4 regions of the Streptomyces sp. NPDC057697 genome follow, and region 1 is predicted to be linked to each of the others. Evidence: riboswitches for the same ligand, from Rfam matches in the RefSeq annotation. Region 1 holds a riboswitch; each other region holds the start of a gene.

Region 1 (4,571 bases):
GTCTCCGCCCCCTCCACCTCGAAACCGGCGTCGGCGATCATGTCCAGATCCGCCTGCCCCGCCTGCCCCTCACTGGTCAGGTAGTCGCCCAGGAAGATCGAGTTGACCAGGTGCAGGGCCAGCGGCTGCATCGAGCGCAGATGCACCTCGCGCCCGCCCGCGAGCCGCACCTCCACGTCGGGGCAGACGAACCGGACCATGGCCAGAATGCGCAGACAGCGCTGCGGGGTGAGGTTCCACTCCTTGGCCAGCGGAGTCCCCTCGAACGGGATCAGGAAATTCACCGGCACCGAGTCCGGGTCCAGTTCGCGCAGCGAGAAGACGACGTCGATGAGGTCGGCGTCGCTTTCGCCCATCCCGGCGATCAGCCCGGAACACGCCGAGAGCCCGGCGGCCTGCGCCTGGTGCACGGTCTCCACGCGGTCCGCGTAGGTGTGGGTGGTGGTGATGTCCCCGTACGTCCCCTCGGACGTGTTGAGGTTGTGGTTGTACGCGTCGGCGCCCGCCGACCGGAGCCGTTCGGCCTGGCCGTCGGAGAGCAGCCCGAGGCAGGCGCACACCTCGACGCCCTCGTTCTGTTCCTTGATCGCCTCGATGGTCTTCGACACCCGGTCGACATCGCGGTCCGTCGGGCCGCGGCCGCTCGCCACCAGACACACCCGTTTGGCCCCGCCCGCCACACCGGCGGCGGCCGCCTGCGACGCCTCATCCGGTTTCAGCCAGGTGTACTTGAGGATCTCGGCCTTGGAGCCCAGCCGCTGCGAGCAGTACGAGCAGTCCTCGGGGCACAGACCGGACTTGAGGTTGACCAGATAGTTGAGTTTCACGCGCCGCCCGAACCACTGACGGCGCACCTTTCCGGCCGCGGCCACCACGTCGAGCAGGTCGTCGTCCGAGGTCGCCAGTACGGCGAGGGCTTCTTCGCGGGTCGGCAGCTCGCGCCGCAGCCCCTTGTCCACCAGCGTGTTCAGGAGGTCCATGGCGAAGATCCTGGCCTACCGGACGGCCCGCAGCCAAGGAGGAACCGGACAACAGAGCCTGTCGAGGGTGTGTGTATTGCCACACCATGACCTGCTGCGCCCACGGTTAGGGTCTGTGAGCTGCCTACAAAAGGGACCGCTCATGCCCTTCGACCCGTTCGACTGGATCGACGCGGAGGCGCGCCGCCGCGCCGACGCCGGACTCGTCCGTACCCTGCGCCCCAGGCCCGCCGCGTCCGGACTCCTGGACCTGGCGAGCAACGACTACCTGGGTCTGGCACGCCACCCCGACGTCACCGCCGCCGCGGCCGCCGCCGCGCGGGAATGGGGGGCGGGCGCGACCGGCTCGCGGCTGGTCACCGGCTCCACCGCGCTGCACGCCGAACTGGAGGCGGAGCTGGCCGAGTTCTGCGGCTTCGAGGCGGCGCTGGTGCTGTCGTCGGGCTACGCGGCCAATCTCGCCGCCCTCACCGCGCTCACCGGCCACGGTTCGCTGATCGTCTCCGACGCGGGCAACCACGCCTCGATCGTGGACGGTTGCCGGCTCTCCCGGGCCGCGACCGCCGTCGTTCCGCACGCCGATCCCGAGGCGGTGCGCAAGGCGCTGCGGGCGCACGGGGGGCGGGCGCTGGCCGTCAGCGACTCGGTCTTCTCGGTCGACGGCGACGCGGCACCGCTGCCCCGGCTGGCCGAGGTCTGCCGTGCGGAGGGCGCCGCACTGCTCGTCGACGACGCCCATGGCCTCGGCGTGCTGGGCGAGGGCGGCCGGGGCGCGCTCGCCGCCGCCGGACTCGCGGGGGGCGAGGGAATCGTCACCACGCTCACCCTCTCCAAGTCCCTGGGCAGCCAGGGCGGAGCCGTCCTCGGACCGGCCCGGGTCATCGAACACCTCGTCAACGCGGCCCGTACGTTCATCTTCGACACCGGCCTCGCACCCGCCGCGGTGGGCGGCGCGCTGGCGGGCCTGCGCCTGCTGCGCCGCGAGCCGGAACGGGCGGAGCGGGCCCGTACGGTCGCCACCGCGCTCTACGAGCGGCTGACCGCGGCCGGTCTGACCGCCGTGCGGCCGGACGCGGCCGTGGTCTCGGTGCGTGCCCCCTCGGCGGACGCGGCGGTGCGCTGGGCGGCCGACTGCCGCGCCGCCGGGACCGTGGTCGGCTGCTTCCGGCCGCCGTCCGTGCCGGATGGGGTGTCCCGGCTGCGGCTGACGGCGCGGGCCGATCTGACCGGCGAACAGATCGAGGCCGCCGTGGCGGTCCTGCTGCGGACCGCTCCCGCCGGCTGACGGGGCCCGGCGCGGACCGGCCACGTACGAGGTCCGCGCCGCCGGGAGGAGCGCGGCGGGCGACCGGTCCGGGCGCCCCTGACGGACGGGCCGTACCTCCATGGCCCGTCCGTCAGGCAGGAGAAGCCCGTCGAGCGGGCACCGGGTGACCCGGCGGTGTGTCGCCCGTATCCGGTCCTGCGTCGCAGGGTTCACCGCATCGAGCGACAGATATATGCATATCTTGGTGGATCGCCGTAACTGCGGGGAGCATCGGTGGCAATGTGGCTCGAAGCGCAACCCGGGCCGATCGCGGTCGGTACGGGTGGGAAAGGACGGCCCGCCATGGCAGACCAGCAGGAAGCACATGTCACTCTGGCGAGCGAGCCGGTCTCGGTCCCGGTGGCCCGCAGGTACGTGTCCCGGGTGCTCGGCGAATGGGGCCTGGCCGCCGACACCGACTTCGCCGACGACATCCGGCTCATCGTCTCCGAGCTCGCGACCAACGCCGTCCAGCACACCTTCGGGCAGTCGCCCACCTTCACCGTGGACCTCCGGCTGGAACGGGACGAACAGCTGTATCTGGGAGTGACGGACAGTCACCCCCGTTGGCCCAGGCGGCTGCCCGCCGCCGTTCAGCAGGACAACGGGCGCGGCCTCGCCATCATCCGCTGTCTGGCCAAGCAGTGCGGCGGCCGGCTCACCGTCACCCCCACCGCCGACGGCGGCAAGACGGTGTGGATCGCGCTCCCCTGGAGCGTCCCCGTGCAGAGCTGACCGACGCGTCGCGCGGAGCGCGGCGCCCGCCTCGCGCTCCGGCTCGTCGAGCCGGAGCGGGGCGTGGTGCCGCTGACCGGTCCGCCGTCGCACCGGGCGTGATCGGGCACAGGGGCCGTCCGGCGGGGCGCGGCCCCGGCCCGCCGGACGGGCCCCGCCTCAGTTGATCCGGCCGTAGTAGACGCTTCTCGTCCAGATCTTCTCCAGCCGGACCACCGCGCCGGTCCTCGGCGAGTGCCAGATCTTGCCCTGACCGGCGTAGATCCCCACGTGGTAGACGCTGCGGCCGGAGTGGAAGAAGACCAGGTCGCCGCGTTGCCGGTGGGAGGCCGAGATGTGGCGGGCCCGGTTGTACTGCTGCTGGGCGGTGCGGGGGAGCTTCTTGCCCGCCTTCTTGAACGCGTAGAGCGTCAGGCCCGAGCAGTCGAAGCGGCTGGGGCCGGTGGCCCCCCACCTGTACGGCGAGCCCTTCTTCGACGCCGCGATGTTGAGCGCCTTCATCGACAGGGTCGCCGCCTGGGCGTCCGTCGCGGCGCCCGGCGCGAACATGGTGCCGCCGACGGCGGCGAGAGTCAGAACCGAGGCCGTACCGGCCCGGACGAACAGAGACGGGACATGAACCTGCGCAGTCATGCGCAACCCTTCGTCAGCCGCCTGTGAAGGATGACCTGTCGGGTTCGGGCTGGCGAAGTCGCCCGGCCGCGTTCTGCGGCTTCACCCCGAGGGTCGACCGGTGTTCAGGCCGACCCGTTGTGCTCGGGTCCTCCACTCCTGCCGATCCACTTCTGTCGACCAGGCATCCGGGCGGCGGCAGGACTCGGCGTCCGCCCGGACCGCCCCGCCGCGGTGGCGGGGGCTTGTCGTCCCAGGGATCTTGACTCACGGACTGCCGGATTTCCGAGCTGAAACAGGGATATGTGAGGCTCCTCACGACTGATCCGTTCGGGTGGACATGATGATTTTCGACGCTCTTCCGGCGCTGCGGACCCACGCCGTACCAGCGGCGGAAGGATGGATTCCGTCCACTGTCCACGCGGAAAGCGCAAGTTGAGCGGTCCCTCACGAGAGGGACTTCCTACGCCGAACGAGCGAGGAATTCCGGTCGGCCCGTCGGGCGTGTCGGATACGGGAGTTGGGTGACGGCCGTCGTGCCCCGGGGCGGGGGGAGTTGGCCGGGCGGTGTCGTACCCATGGATGGCGTGACTCGGTCAACTCGTCGGCGCGGGGGGTACGGTGACGCGTCCGGCCCGCCGCTCCCCGTCCAGGACACGCAGTGCCCGGGTGAGCGTCGCGGAGTGGATGTGCGCCTCGCCGCGCTCGTGCATCAGGGCGAGGGCGTCGCGCAGCGCCCTGGCGTGCGAGGCCAGTGCCTGTGCGGCACGCAGTGCCCCGTAGGTGTCGCTGCCCCGGGCCGGGTTGATCCGGCCCACCTGGTCGAGGACTTCGAGGTAGCGGTCGATGAACTCCCCCTCGGCGCGCGTCAGTGCGGGGAGCGGCGGGTACTCCGGTGGTGGCTGCATCGGGTGTTCACCTCGCGCCACGTGGAGGAA
Region 2 (4,571 bases), on a different contig from region 1:
CGCGATCTCGTCCCGCGGGACGTCCCCGCCGCCCACCAGCCGGTCGAAGACCAGCCCGTCCACGCAGGCCAGGAGGGTGAGCGTGCGGTTCCCGGCGTCGGCCGCCCCCTGCGCGTCCAGGAAGGCCCGTACGGCCTCGCGGGCCGCGTTCCCGCGCGGCACGAGGATCTCCCGCAGCTCCGGGTGGTGCACGCTCTCGACGGCGCAGGCGTAGCGGGCGAGCGACCTCCGGCGCCCCTCCCCCGTCAGCCGCCGTGCGACGAAGACGGCGAGACCGTCCGTCAGCCGGTCCGCGTCGGACACCGCCCCCGCCTGCTCACCGGCCGTCCGCAGCCACCCGGATCCGCTCGCCGAGGTCCACCGCCGGTTCGGCGGCCGGCACGATCCCATTCCCGCCCTGCCGGCGGCGACCCGTCCCGAGGCCGTCCTGCACCACGACATCGACGAGTTGGCCGTACCGCTGCCGTCCTACGCGGTGGGCCGGATCGCCCTGCTCGGCGACGCCGCCCATGCCATGACCCCGAACCTCGGCCAGGGAGCCTGCCAGGCACTGGAGGACGCGGCGACACCGGCCGCCGCGCTCTCCACCGCGCCCACGGTCGACGCGGCGCTCGGACGTTACGACGCCGAGCGCCGCCCCCGCAGCCAGTCGGTCGTCCGGGCCGCGCGCCTGGCCGGCCGGATGGGGCACCGGCTGTCGCATCCCGCGGCCGTCGCGCTGCGCGACGCGGCGCTGCGGATCGCACCGTCCCGCGTCACCGTCCGCACGATCCTGCGCCACGCCGACTGGACGCCCCCGCGACCGGGCTGATCGCGGGAACCGGCCGGTCCGGGGGCCGTTCTGTGCGTCAGTAGGCCCCGTTGACGTTGTCGATGGAGCCGTACTTGTCGGCCGCGTAGTTGCAGGCCGCCGTGATGTTGGCGACGGGGTCGTAGCTGTCCATCGCCGTGCCGGGCACGTGGTAGGCCCGGAAGGTGGGGTCGATGATCTGGAGCAGCCCCTTGGACGGCGTGCCGGCGACGGCGTTCGAGTCCCAGTTGTTGATGGCGCGCGGGTTGCCGGAGGACTCGCGCATGACGTTGCGGTGGATGCCGTCGTAGCTGCCGGGGATGCCGTGCTCGGCCATGACGGCCAGCGACTCCTTGATCCAGCCGTCCAGGTCGTTCGTGTACGCGGCGGCCGGTGCGGCTGCGGCGACGGTCTGCGTCGGCGCCGCCGCGGCGGCGTGGGCACCGATCAGCGGAAGCATGAGGACGGCCGCCCCCGTGCCCGCGGCGATGAAGCCCCGGGTCAGCGAGGAGGGGGTGCGACGACGACGGTACGTACCCGTTGCGGGCATGGTGGATTCCTCTCCGTCGCCTGCGAGGTGAGCTGTCGGGTTCGGGCTGGAGCTGCCCGGCCGCACATGGAGTGCGACTTCACCCCGAGCCGTTCCGGACACCGGACCGGCGGCCTGCTTGGGTTCCCCGCTCCTGCCTTGCACGAATGGGTGGGATGTCCGGGGCGGCGGCAGGATTCGGCGTTCCGTCCGGATTGACGGAGACCGTAGGCGAGAAAAGCCGAAAGGGACAAGACCCCAATTTCCGAATGCAATTCACTTACAAGATCGAATGGAGGGAACAGCGGTAACCCAGCTCACACCGGGCCATTCCCGCCCCTTGCACGGAAAGGGGACCGGGGGTCGCCGGCGGCCTCCGGGAGCTCGGACGTGACTCGCACCACAGGCCCGCGCATGGCGCTTCCCGCATCCCATCAAAAGCCGTGATTCACTCAAATCACTTTTAAATAAACAAAAGGCTAATCGGCTCCAAATGTGCATAACGGGCATAAGGTCTCGCGGTGCGACCCCTCCGCGTCCGTCCGCGGCTCTCGGCCGGGAGGCATTGCCATCGCCCCACCCCGCAGCTATCGTTACCGGGTCCTGTTGTCTCCGATCGAGGTGGACGTTGCGCATCTGAGGTCCGCGAACATCGCGCCGTACGGCTCAGCCCGTACGCCCGTCACGCCGACGCAGCCTTCCGTGCTGCCCGTGACCCCGCGTGGATGCGACCTCGGTGCATGAGCCGTCCCCGATCTTCAGGGCCGCCACACCCCTCTCCGCCGTCCGGTCGCCGCGTGGTGCTCGCATACGAATCCCCCTTCATTTCGTTTGCGACTGCGAGGAACAACATGGCGACACCCACCACCCCCGGCGCTTCCCTCACCTGCTCGGCGCTGTCCTTCCACTGGCCGGACGGCACGGCCGTCTTCGACGAGCTCTCCCTCTCCATCGGCCGGGGCCGGGTCGGCCTCGTCGGCAGCAACGGCGCCGGCAAGTCCACCCTGCTGCGGCTGCTCGCCGGCCGGCTGCGCCCCTCCCAGGGTTCGGTGACCGTCGGCGGCAGCCTCGCCCACCTGCCGCAGAACGTCACCCTCGACACCACACTGCGGGTGGACCGGGCCCTCGGTATCGCCGAGCGGCGCGACGCACTGCGCGCCGTCGAGTCGGGCGAGGTCGACGAGAGGCACTTCGAGACGATCGGCGACGAATGGGACGTCGAGGAGCGGGCCCTGGCGACGCTGGGCTCGCTCGGCCTCGGCGGGATCGAACTGGACCGCACCGTAGGCCAGTTGTCGGGCGGGGAGACCGTACTGCTGCGCCTGGCGGCGCTGCTGCTGGAGCGTCCCGACGTCCTGCTCCTGGACGAACCCACCAACAACCTCGACGCGTTCGCGCGTCGCAGGCTCTACGAGGCCGTCGACTCCTGGCGCTCCGGCGTCCTGGTCGTGGTCAGCCACGACCGGGAACTGCTGGAGCGGGTGGACCGCATCGCGGAACTGCGCACCGGGTCACTGCACTGGTACGGCGGCGGCTGGTCCGCGTACCAGGAAGCCGTGGCCGTCGAACAGGAGGCCGCGGGGCGGACGTTGCGGGCCGCCGAGGCGGACCTGCGCCGCCAGAAACGTGAACTGGAGGAGACCCGGGTGAAGCTGGCCAGGCGTCGGCGCAACGGAAGGAAGGCCGAGGCCGAGGGCGGTCTGCCGAAGATCCTGGCCGGCCGCCGCAAGCGGGCCGCGCAGGAGTCGGCGGGCAAGCTGCGCGGCGTCCACGAGGAGCGGCTCGATCAGGCGCGCGAGCGCCGGGAGGAGGCCGCGGAGTCCGTCCGCGACGACGCCGAGATCCGTGTGAGCCTGCCGGGCACGGCGGTCCCCACCGGGCGCGCCGTGCTGAGCCTGGACCGGGTGCGGCCCCGGTTCGGCAGGCTGCGCGAAGGGACGCTGCGGGTGCACGGGCCCGAGCGGATCGCGCTCGTCGGCCGCAACGGCGCCGGGAAGACGACGCTGCTGCGCACGCTCACCGGTGAACTGGCCCCCCGGTCCGGCGAGGCCAGGACCTTCGTGCCGACGCGGTTCCTTCCGCAACGGCTCGATGTGCTGGACGAGGAGCTGAGCGTCGCGGCCAACGTGGCCCGTGCGGCTCCCGGGGTCACCGACAACCACGTCCGCGCCCAGCTCGCGCGCTTCCTGTTCCGGGGCAGGCGCGCGGAACAGGAGGCGGGCACGCTCTCGGGCGGGGAACGCTTCCGGGCCGCGCTCGCGGCGACGCTGCTCGCCGCTCCGGCCCCGCAGCTGCTGATGATGGACGAGCCGACCAACAACCTGGACCTCGCCAGTGCGCGGCAGCTGACCGACGCGCTGGAGTCCTACGAGGGGGCGCTCCTGATCGCCAGTCACGATCTGCCGTTCCTCGAATCGATCGGCGTCACCCGGTGGCTGCTGGTCGAGGAGGAGCTCCGGGAGACCACAGCGCAGGAGGTGGCCGAGCTGCTCGCGGCACCGGGGACCCCGGCCTGAACGCACGGCGGCCGGGCCCCCGGGGCACCGGGGGTTCGGGCTCTCCCACGACACCGGCGGGCGTCGTGGGAGAGCCCGAACCCTGCGGGGATCAGAGCCTGTCGAGGATCTTGTTCAGCTGCTCGATCTCGGCCGTCTGGGCGGTGACGACGGCGTCGGCGAGCTTCTTCGCGTCGGCGTCGGCGCCGTTCTTCCGCTCGGCCTCGGCCATGGTGACCGCCCCCTGGTGGTGGCCGATCATGAGCTGGGCGAACTTCTTGTCGAAGTCCTTGCCCCTGGCCGCCGTCAGCTCGCTCATGTCCTTGTCGGACATCATTCCGGGCATCCCCGAACCGTCCGGCCCGTGGTCCATGCCGGGCATGTCACCCATCGAGGACGAGGCGGAGGGCTGCGGCACGCCCCACGACGTCAGCCAGCGCCGCATCGTGTCGATCTCGGGGTCCTGGGCCTTCTCGATCGCGGTGGCCAGCTTCCTGATCCCGGGGTCGGCGGCACGGCCGTCGGCCAGCGCCGCCATCTCGACGGCCTGCTGGTGATGCGGGATCATCCGCTGCGCGAACTCCACGTCCGCGTCGTTGAACGTGCCGCCGGAGGCGGCCGGCGCGGAGGCACGGCCCGAGCCGTGCTCCATGCCGGGCATGGACGGATCCTTGGACTTCGAGCCGTCGGAGGACCCGCAGGCCGTCAGGGCCAGGGCGAGGGCGGCGACGGCGGCCGCCGCGAGCGGGCGGCGGGC
Region 3 (4,571 bases), on a different contig from region 1:
CGGGAGGAGGCGCGGCGGGGCGGGCTCGACGTCCTGGAGGGCTTCATCACCGCCGTGCTCGCCGAGATCCCGTCCGGGCTCTCCCGGGTGCGGATCGTCAACCGTGGTCACCCCGAACCGATCCTGCTCCACCCGGACGGGGCGCTGGAGGTGCTGAAGCCGTCCGTGCCGGCGCTGCCGCTGGGGATGGGGCTGGGGGCATGGCCGGAGCGGACGGACGAGTGGGACCTGCCGGCCGGGACGACGCTGCTGCTCTACACGGACGGGCTGTCCGAGGCGCGGAACGCCGAGGGGGTCTTCTACGATCCGGCGGCCCGGCTGCGCGGGCGGATCTTTCCGGGGCCCGAGGAGCTGCTGTCCGCGCTGACCGACGACGTACGGCTGCACACGGGCGGCGAGACGACCGACGACATGGCGCTGCTCGCGGTGGTACGTCCCGCCGCGGGGCAGCCGGACCGGCGCAGGACCGTACGGATCGTGGGCGCGGAGACGGTGGGAGGGGCGGGGTGAGAAGCGGGGCGAGAAGCGTGGCGAGGGGCGTGGCGAGGGGCGTGGCGAGGGGGCGGATGCGTGATGCCACCCTGTGTAGTCGAAAGGCGCCGCTCCGCATAACGTTTGACGCAACGTCAGAAACGGGGTAATGGCTGAGGTGCGGTCAACTCGTCCGATTCCACCCGCTTGTGTCCCGTAAAGTCCAGGCCAAAGACGTGAACGATCAGTGGGAACAGCTTGGAATAGGACGCCGGTGTCTATTAACGTTCGATAACGCAGCGCGGTCGTCCCAGCCGTCGTCAAGGGCGGCACCGTGCGCGAGCGCCGAATTCCGCAAGGGAACCGGGGAACCACCTACATTGGGGTGAATCGGACACCTGTGTCTCGTGAGAGACGGAGGGGCCCGTAGGAGACCTTCCTGCTCCGAACCCGTCAGCTAACCCGGTAGGCGAGAAGGAAGGAAAGGAGTGCGCCCCCGTGGCGTCCAACAAGCCTGCCCCCGAGGCCCCGTCCCGGTTCCAACCCGACTACGGCAGCGGTCACGGCGCCGACTACGGCACCCGTCCCGACGCCGGTTACGGCGCCGGTTACGGCGCCGAATTCGCACCCACCGGTCCCGCCACGGCTTTCGTCCCCACCGGTCCGGCTACGGCGTTCGTGCCCACCGGTCCGGCGACGGCGTTCGGAACCGACTACGGCACGGGGCACGGCACCGAGCCGGGCGGTGACTTCACCGGCGGATTGAACGGCGGGTTGAACGGCGGATCGGCCGTCGGAACCACCGGAGACTTCGGCGGCGAGCCCGGTCGCGAGTTCGCCGGGGAGTTCGGTGGCGAGTTCGGTGGCGACCTCCGCGCCGAGGCCAACTCCGGTGAGTCCGAGCGTGGTTGGGACGAGTGGAACCCCACCGAGGAGACCGTCCGCCCGGTGCGCGGCAGACACCGCGTCGCCAAGCAGCGCAACGGTCTCGCCCGCAGCTCCACCGTGCTCGGCGTCGGCGTCATAGCGGCGGTCGGCGCGGGCGGCATGGCCACCGCGGCGGGCAAGCCGCCGGTCTCCATCTCGGTGCCCGACTCCATCAAGGACAACCTCCCCGACGCCAAGTCCCTGCCCGGTGTGGGCGCCCTGTTCTCCGACGGGTCCGAGGCCGACAAGACCGCGGTCACGGCCGCCTCCGCCCCGCTCACCACCGCCGGCATCACCACCGCCGAGGCGGAGCAGGGGGCGACGGACGCGGGCGAGGCGCTCCGCGCCCGCATCCTCCAGCAGGCCGAGCAGCAGCAGGACGCCGCCGACGCCGAGGCCAAGGCCGCCCAGGAGAAGGAAGCCTCCGAGAAGGCCGCCGCCGAGGCCAAGAAGCAGCAGGACGAGGCGGAGGCCAAGGCCGAGGCCGAGAAGAAGAAGGCGGAGGAGGAGGCCAAGAAGAAGGCGGAGGCCCTGCGGCTCGCCAAGCTCGCCGCCAGCTACGCCATCCCGACCTCCTCGTACACGATCACCTCGACGTTCGGCGAAGCCGGTTCGATGTGGTCCTCCGGCCACCACACCGGCCTCGACTTCGCGGCTCCGACCGGTACCCCGATCAAGGCGATCCACAGCGGCACGGTCAAGTCGGCCGGCTGGTCCGGCGCGTACGGCTACCGCACGGTGCTGGAGCTCGACGACGGTACGGAGCTGTGGTTCTGCCACCAGTCCTCGATCGGCGTCGGCGTCGGCCAGAAGGTCAGCACCGGTGAGACCATCGGCCGGGTCGGCGCGACCGGCAATGTGACCGGGCCGCACCTCCACCTGGAGGTCCACACCGCCGGCGGTACGGGCATCGACCCGATGGCCTGGCTCCGCGGCAAGGGCCTCAACCCCTGAGACGACCCCCTGGAACGGCGACCGCCCACCCGTGAGGTGCGCCGGTCAGCCCCCGATGAACCCCGGCAGCCCTGACGCTCACCCCCCGACGTCAGGGCTGCCGGTCCGTCGTGGCGGAACAGTGGCGGAACAGCGGAACAGTGGCGGAACAGCGGAACAGTGGTGGAACAGCGGATCCGGCGGTGGAACAGCGGACCCGGCGGTGGAATAGCGGGCCCGGCGCGGGACGTTGATCCACTCATGACTTCTCTTCGTAAGCTGGGCTCCTCGGACCTTCAGGTCTTCCCGCTCGCCCTCGGCGGCAACGTCTTCGGCTGGACCGCCGACGAGGCGCAGTCGTTCGCCGTCCTGGACGCCTACGTCGAGGCCGGAGGCAACTTCGTCGACACCGCCGACGGCTACTCCGCCTGGGTGCAGGGCAACGAGGGCGGGGAGTCGGAGACGGTCATCGGCAAGTGGCTCGCCTCCCGCTCCCGTCGCGCCGATGTCGTGATCGCCACCAAGGTCTCCACCCACCCCTCGTACAAGGGGCTCGCGCCCGCCACCATCAAGGCCGGGGCCGAGGCGTCGCTGCGCAGGCTCGGCACCGACCACATCGACCTCTACTACACGCACTTCGACGACGAGAGCGTGCCGGTCGAGGACATCATCACCACCCTCGACCAGCTGGTGAAGGAGGGCAAGGTCAGGGAGATCGCCGCCTCCAACATCAGCCCCGCGCGGCTCCAGGCCTCCCTGGACTTCTCGGAGCGCGAGGGCCTGGCCCGCTACGTCGCCCTGCAGCCGCACTACAACCTGGTCTCCCGCGACACGTACGAGGGCGAGCTCCAGGACACCGCCGCCCGCGCCGGGCTCGCCGCCGTGCCGTACTTCGCGCTGGCCTCCGGCTTCCTCACCGGGAAGTACCGTCCGGGCGCCACGGTGGAGAGCGCGCGGCTGGAGCTCGTCGCCCAGTACCGGGACTCGGAGCGGGGCCAGAGGGTCCTGGCGGCGCTCGACGAGGTCGCCAAGGAGCACGACGCGCAGATCGCGACCGTCGCGCTGGCCTGGCTGGCGTCCCGGCCGACCGTGGTCGCGCCGATCGCCTCGGCCCGTACGGTCGAGCAGCTGCCCGCGCTGGTGGCCGTTGCGGACCTGTCGCTGACCGAGCAGGAGCTGGCCCGGCTCACCGAGGCGTCCGCCTGACCTGACGCACGGCCGTCCTACCGTGGCGGCTGCGGCGCCGGATACGGGTTGCCGACCGGCCCGGGGCCCGGCCCCGGGCCGTGTCCGCCGCGATGACCGCCGTACTGCGGGTACTGCGCACGCGGCTCGTGCCGGGGGCCCGGCCCGTGCGGACCGCGCGGGCCGGGCTGCGGATACCGCGCGTGCTGCGAGAACGGCTGGGGGTACGGGGGCTGCGGGTACGAGGGGCGCAGCCGGCCCGTCGCCTGCGCCGCGTACGCCAGGGCGGGCGCGGCCACCTCCCTGCGCTGCCAGAGATGGTGCAGGAGCTCCAGCTCGCGTGCGGCGAAGTCCGGGCCCGCCGTCCCGCGGCGGGCCCGGAGCCGCAGCGAGGCCAGTGAGGTCGCGAACGACTCGTACTCGGCGACGGCCTGGGCGGCCGCCTGTCCGTGGGCCTTGGCCGCGGCCTTCGCCTGGGCGGAGGGGGCCGGGACGGGCCCGTACGGGCTCTGCCAGGAGCCACGGGCCGCCATGGCGTACTTCCGGCGGGCGGCGTCGCGGGCCAGGCCGCGGGCCCGCATCGAGGCGAGGGCGAGCGGCTCCGCCGGGGTCAGCCAGCCGGCGGCCGCGTAGGCGGGCAGCTCGGCGGCGAGCGTCCGCAGCTCCCGCTGGCGCGACCAGATCACCAGCCAGGTCACCAGGCCGAAGACCGGGACCATGAACACGCCGTACACCGCGTAGAAGCCGTACGGGCTGAAGACCGCCGACCCGTTCCACAGCGCGTGCATGCCCATGGCGAGGACGAGCCCGAGCAGCGGCAGCGCGATGCGGCGGACGCGGGCCCGGCGCGGGGCGGCCGCGGCGAGCCCGAAACCGATGCCGGTCAGCACCGTGAAGAGCGGGTGCGCGAACGGCGACATGACCGCCCGGACGAAGAACGTCGCGGCCGTCACCGATACGAAGCCCGTGGTGCCGATCTGCTGATCCTCGCCGAAGGCGTTCCCGAGATAGAGGATGTTCTCGGTGAAGGCGAAGCCGCTCGCGGTGATGCCGGC
Region 4 (4,571 bases), on a different contig from region 1:
GACGCTGCCGCTGTACGACGTCTTCGCGGGCGGTGTGCTGGAGCGGATACCGGCGTCGCCGCCGTCCCCCGCCCGACGCGTCTGAGGGGCGGACACCCCCGGCAGGGGCCCGGCGAGGACACGCGCCCCGGGGCCTCTCGTCCGGATCGGACCGGGCCCGCGTGCCCCGGCGCGATCCGGACGAGAGGCTCCAGGACCTGGGGGTGTGTCGAAAGTCCCGTCTGTCCGGCGGTGTCCGGCGCACACGCTCGCCGCGTCGTCGGGACCGCCCCGGTACACCAGGTACCGGGGGCGGCCCTCCGCCGTGCGATCGCACGCACCGGACACCGCCGGGGCCGCCCTTCGGGCGGACGACGCCACTTTCGGCGCCGGCCCTAGAGCGGCAGCAGGTCCGGCCGCTTCGCCTCGACGTGGTCGCCGGAGGACTCGCCACGCAGCCGTCGGCCGATCCACGGCACCAGGTACTCCCTCGCCCAGTGGATGTCGTCGCGGCGCACTTCGAGGGTGCCGCGCTGGGCCTGCGGGGGCCATTCCTGGTCGGGGTCGGCCGGCACGTCGAGGCCGAGGACCTGGGCGGCGCGGAGCGCGACCCTGGTGTGTCCCTCGGGCGACAGATGGAGCCGGTCGTCGTCCCAGGCGCGCCGGTCCTGGACGGACCGCAGCGACCACAGGTCGAGGACCGGGCAGTCGTAGCGGTCGGCGATGGCCCGCACATGGGCGGTGTACGTGGCGATCTTGCCGCGCAGATGGCGCAGCACGGGAATGCCACGGGTGTCGAAGCCGGTGGTGACCATGACCGTGCCGACCGCTTCGGTCAGCTCCGCGACCGCGCGCTCGAAGCGCTCGGCCACGTCGTCGGGGTCGGTGCCCGGCCGGATGATGTCGTTGCCGCCCGCGCAGAAGCTCACCAGGTCGGGTGCGAGCTCCTTGGCGCGCGGCACCTGTTCCTCGACGATCTGGTCGAGGAGGCGTCCGCGTACGGCGAGATTGGCGTACCTGAAATTCCCGTGCGCGGAAGCTTCGGCACCCGCTTCGGCGCCGGGGTCCGGGAGCTGGTCGGCGAGGAGTACTGCGAAACGGTCGGCCCAGCCGACGAAGGTACCGTCCGGGCCGGGGTCGCCGACCCCCTCGGTGAAGCTGTCGCCAATCGCCGCGTACGACCCGATGACGCCCTGTCGGTTGATGACGCCACGTTGGTTTTTTCTCGAATCGTCTGCCACAAACGCTTATCCTGCACTGCCGAATGTGACCTACGCGACCGTAATAAGGGGTTGACGGGTGGTGACATAGACCACCCGGTCAGGTTTTGGTAAAGGGGGAATAAGCAGAAGGGGCGGTGCGCCGCCGCGCACCGCCCCTTTCCGGGTTGCTCAGGTCATGCCGTGTCGCTCAGCTGCCCGGCCGTCCGGCTCAGACGTAGATGCCGTGCGAGGCCAGGAAGGCGATCGGGTCGATGTCCGAGCCGTAGTCCGGGCCGGTGCGGACCTCGAAGTGCAGGTGCGGTCCGGTGGCGTTGCCGGTGGCGCCGGAGAGGCCGATCTGCTGGCCGGCGCCCACGGTCTGACCCGTCGAGACCGAGACGGAGGACAGGTGGCCGTACTGCGAGTAGTGGCCGTCGGCGTGCTTGACGACGACCTGGTTGCCGTACGCGCCGCCCCAGCCGGCCGCGACGACGGTGCCGGAGGTGATGGACTTCACGCTGGTGCCGGTGGAGACGGGGAAGTCGATCCCGGTGTGGCTGCCGCTGGACCAGTTGGAGCCGGAGGCGCGGTAGTTGGTGGTGTGGTTGCCGGGGACCGGGTGGACGTAGCCGGAGCCGTTGCTCTGGGCGGCGGGGGCCTCGGCCGGGGCCTTGGGCTGAGCGGCGGGCGCAGACTGGGTCGCGGCGGACTTCTCGACGGCCGCCGAGGGCGCCTTCGACGGGAGGGCGGAGCCGGTGCCGGCGCCGGTGGGCGCGGCAGCGGCGGCGGTCGCTCCGGCGCCGAGGGTCAGCTTCATGCCCGGGAAGATCAGGCTGGGGTTCTCGCCGACGACCTTGCGGTTGTCCTGGTACAGCTGCTGCCAGCCGCCCTTGATCTTGTGCTCGGCGGCGATCTTGGACAGGTAGTCGCCGGAGACGACGGAGTACGTCGTGGGGGCGGCCTGCTTCTGGGCGACCGGCTCGGCGTGCGTGACGGCGGCCGACCGGGGAGCGGCGGCCGGGGCGGCCTGCTCCGCGGCGTGGGCACCCGTGGCGCCGAGCAGCGGCAGCGCGAGGACGGCGCCACCGGCGCCTGCCGCGGCGACGCCGCGGGCGATGGGGCCGAAGTTCGGACGGCGGTGCTTACCCGATATGGGCATGGCGTTTTTCCTCTCCGGCGCCTGCGAGGTGAGCTGTCGGGTTCGGGCTGGAGATGCCCGGCCGCGTCGAGCGCGACTTCACCCCTAGCCGTCCGGAATTCTCCGGCCGGCGGCTTACCTGGTTCCCCCGCTCCTGCCACGCGATGAGTGGATGTGAATTCCGGACGGCGGCAGGATTAGGCGGTCCGTCCGGATTGACGGTGACCGTAAGCGAGCCGGGACGACGAGAACAAGCCACAGGTTCCACGCCGGGATTCCGCGCCGGGAAATCGGCACGGAATCCCGGTCACACTCCGTGGATTAAGGATCTTGGCATTCCGCACCGCGCACGGAATGCCCGACTCGCCCGTCACCACACACGGTCACGGATATGATCCCGCTCACGAGGCGGTGATGATCTCCCGCACAATCAGGCCATGTTCGGGCAAAAGCCTGTATTACGGACAGACCCCGTCGCTCACGTCCGCCGGAACCTCAGCACCCCCGCGTCGAGATCGCCCCGGAGTCCGGTGTGCAGCCCCTGGTGCAGCAGCACCGAGCCGTGGTGCACCGCCCCCGTGTCCAGGCAGGTGTACGTCGCTTCGGGGTCGAGCCCCCGCAGCCGCAGGGCCGGGGGCCGCTCCCCGTACCGCTGCGCCTCCAGCCACATCAGGACCACGGTCTCCTCCCCGTGGACGTACTGGACCGCGCTGAGGCCGCCGCGCGGCTCGCGCAGCCGGTACAGCGCGCCGTACTGCACGACCGGCCGGATCTCCTTGTAGAGCTCCACCCAGGTCCGGGCCTCGGCCAGTTCCTCCTCGCTCCATTCGGCGAGGTCGCCGCCGACCCCGAGCACCCCGGCCATGGCGCTCACGAAACGGAACCGCAGCGAGCTGACCCTCCCGTTGAGCTGGTGGTTGGGGCTGTCGGTGACCCAGGCGGCCATCACCCGCGCCGGATGGATGTGCCCGAAGCCCTCCTGGATGGCGAGACGGTCGAGCGGGTCGGTGTTGTCGGAGGTCCACACCTGGTCCGTACGGGACAGGATTCCCAGGTCGACCCGGCCGCCGCCGCCCGAGCAGGACTCGAACGCGACCGCGGGGTGCGCGGCCCTGAGCCGGTCGATCAGCGCGTAGAGGGCGTTCACGTGCTCGATCCAGATCTTCTGCGGGTACTCCTCGCCCGGCCAGCCCGCGTCGGTGAAGCAGCGGTTGAAATCCCATTTCACATAGTCGACGGGCGTACCGGAGAGCAGGGCGTCCAGCTGCTGCCAGAGGTATTCCTGCACATCGGGGCGGGCCAGATTGAGCACCAGCTGGTTGCGGTACTCGGTGCGCGTCCGCCCGGGGAAGTGCTGCACCCAGTCGGGGTGCGCCCGGTAGAGATCGCTGTCGGCATTGACCATTTCCGGTTCGACCCAGATTCCGAACCGCATGCCGAGCCCGTGCACCTCGTCGGCGAGCGGCTTCAGCCCGCCGGGGAAGCGGTCCGGATTGGCCGTCCAGTCGCCCAGCCCGGCGTGGTCACTGGTCCGCTGTCCGAACCACGCGTCGTCCACGACGAACAGCTCGACGCCCATCGCCGCGGCGCGCCGGGCCAGGGCGCGCTGCTGGTCGAGCGAGATGTCGAAGCCCGTCGCCTCCCAGGAGTTGTAGAGCACCGGGCGGGGCACCTCGGCGTCCGGGATCACATGGGCCAGCTGCCAGGCGTGCCAGGCGCGGCTCGCCCCGCCGAACCCCTGCCCGCTCCACAGCCCGGCGAACACCGGCGTGGTGTAGGACTCCCCCGGCGCGAGCCGCAGCAGCCCGGAGTCGTCGTATCCGGCGCCGCCGGTGATCTGTACGAGCCCGTCGGGCAGCCGTTGCACGGAGATCCGCCACGACCCGGACCAGCCGAGCGCACAGCCGTACACCTCGCCGCTCTCCTCGGTCGCCGTGCCGTCGGCGTCCAGCGCGACCCACGGCAGGTACTGGTGGCCGGTGTGGCCGCGGCGGCTGGAGACGACGCTCTCGCCGTGCATCAGCTCAGCCCGCTCCAGCCGCGACTCCGCCGCCCAGCGCCCGTGCAGCCGGCTGAGCCGCCAGCCGTCGCGGGCGGGCAGCGTCCAGGCGGCCGCGTCGGCGCGCAGCAGTTCCAGCGGCGGGCCGTCCGGTCCGGCGTGGGCGACGGTGGCCCGGCGCTCCACGACGTCGGAGCCGTCCCGCATCCGGTAGTGCAGGGTGAGGGCGAGCCGGTGCACGGAGTCGGTGAAG

Evidence for each region. Region 1 has a riboswitch for cyclic di-AMP ahead of ACFVFH_RS35280 (C40 family peptidase). Riboswitches for the same ligand answer to the same signal wherever they lie in the genome.
Region 2: another riboswitch for cyclic di-AMP. It lies ahead of ACFVFH_RS23810 (transglycosylase SLT domain-containing protein); the one in region 1 lies ahead of ACFVFH_RS35280 (C40 family peptidase).
Region 3: another riboswitch for cyclic di-AMP. It lies ahead of ACFVFH_RS09905 (M23 family metallopeptidase); the one in region 1 lies ahead of ACFVFH_RS35280 (C40 family peptidase).
Region 4: another riboswitch for cyclic di-AMP. It lies ahead of ACFVFH_RS32005 (peptidoglycan DD-metalloendopeptidase family protein); the one in region 1 lies ahead of ACFVFH_RS35280 (C40 family peptidase).

The regions. Positions count from the first base shown of each region.
Region 1 covers NZ_JBHVJA010000025.1:36,855-41,425, reverse strand. Annotated here, with positions in the region: gene bioB (biotin synthase BioB) at 1-980, opposite strand, end outside; gene ACFVFH_RS35290 (8-amino-7-oxononanoate synthase) at 1,123-2,265, shown strand; gene ACFVFH_RS35285 (ATP-binding protein) at 2,590-3,021, shown strand; gene ACFVFH_RS35280 (C40 family peptidase) at 3,181-3,654, opposite strand; cyclic di-AMP (ydaO/yuaA leader) riboswitch at 3,658-3,838, opposite strand; gene ACFVFH_RS35275 (hypothetical protein) at 4,230-4,541, opposite strand; gene ACFVFH_RS35270 (ATP-dependent Clp protease proteolytic subunit) at 4,549-4,571, opposite strand, start outside.
Region 2 covers NZ_JBHVJA010000009.1:301,531-306,101, reverse strand. Annotated here, with positions in the region: partial or broken gene ACFVFH_RS23820 (TetR family transcriptional regulator C-terminal domain-containing protein) at 1-333, opposite strand, end outside; partial or broken gene ACFVFH_RS23815 (FAD-dependent monooxygenase) at 338-811, shown strand; gene ACFVFH_RS23810 (transglycosylase SLT domain-containing protein) at 849-1,340, opposite strand; cyclic di-AMP (ydaO/yuaA leader) riboswitch at 1,345-1,503, opposite strand; gene ACFVFH_RS23805 (ABC-F family ATP-binding cassette domain-containing protein) at 2,171-3,835, shown strand; gene ACFVFH_RS23800 (DUF305 domain-containing protein) at 3,927-4,571, opposite strand, start outside.
Region 3 covers NZ_JBHVJA010000003.1:23,675-28,245, reverse strand. Annotated here, with positions in the region: gene ACFVFH_RS09910 (PP2C family protein-serine/threonine phosphatase) at 1-510, shown strand, start outside; cyclic di-AMP (ydaO/yuaA leader) riboswitch at 805-958, shown strand; gene ACFVFH_RS09905 (M23 family metallopeptidase) at 1,246-2,352, shown strand; gene ACFVFH_RS09900 (aldo/keto reductase) at 2,593-3,537, shown strand; gene ACFVFH_RS09895 (PrsW family intramembrane metalloprotease) at 3,555-4,571, opposite strand, start outside.
Region 4 covers NZ_JBHVJA010000017.1:5,722-10,292, reverse strand. Annotated here, with positions in the region: gene ACFVFH_RS32015 (STM4011 family radical SAM protein) at 1-85, shown strand, start outside; gene ACFVFH_RS32010 (SGNH/GDSL hydrolase family protein) at 375-1,220, opposite strand; gene ACFVFH_RS32005 (peptidoglycan DD-metalloendopeptidase family protein) at 1,411-2,340, opposite strand; cyclic di-AMP (ydaO/yuaA leader) riboswitch at 2,344-2,500, opposite strand; gene ACFVFH_RS32000 (alpha-galactosidase) at 2,798-4,571, opposite strand, start outside.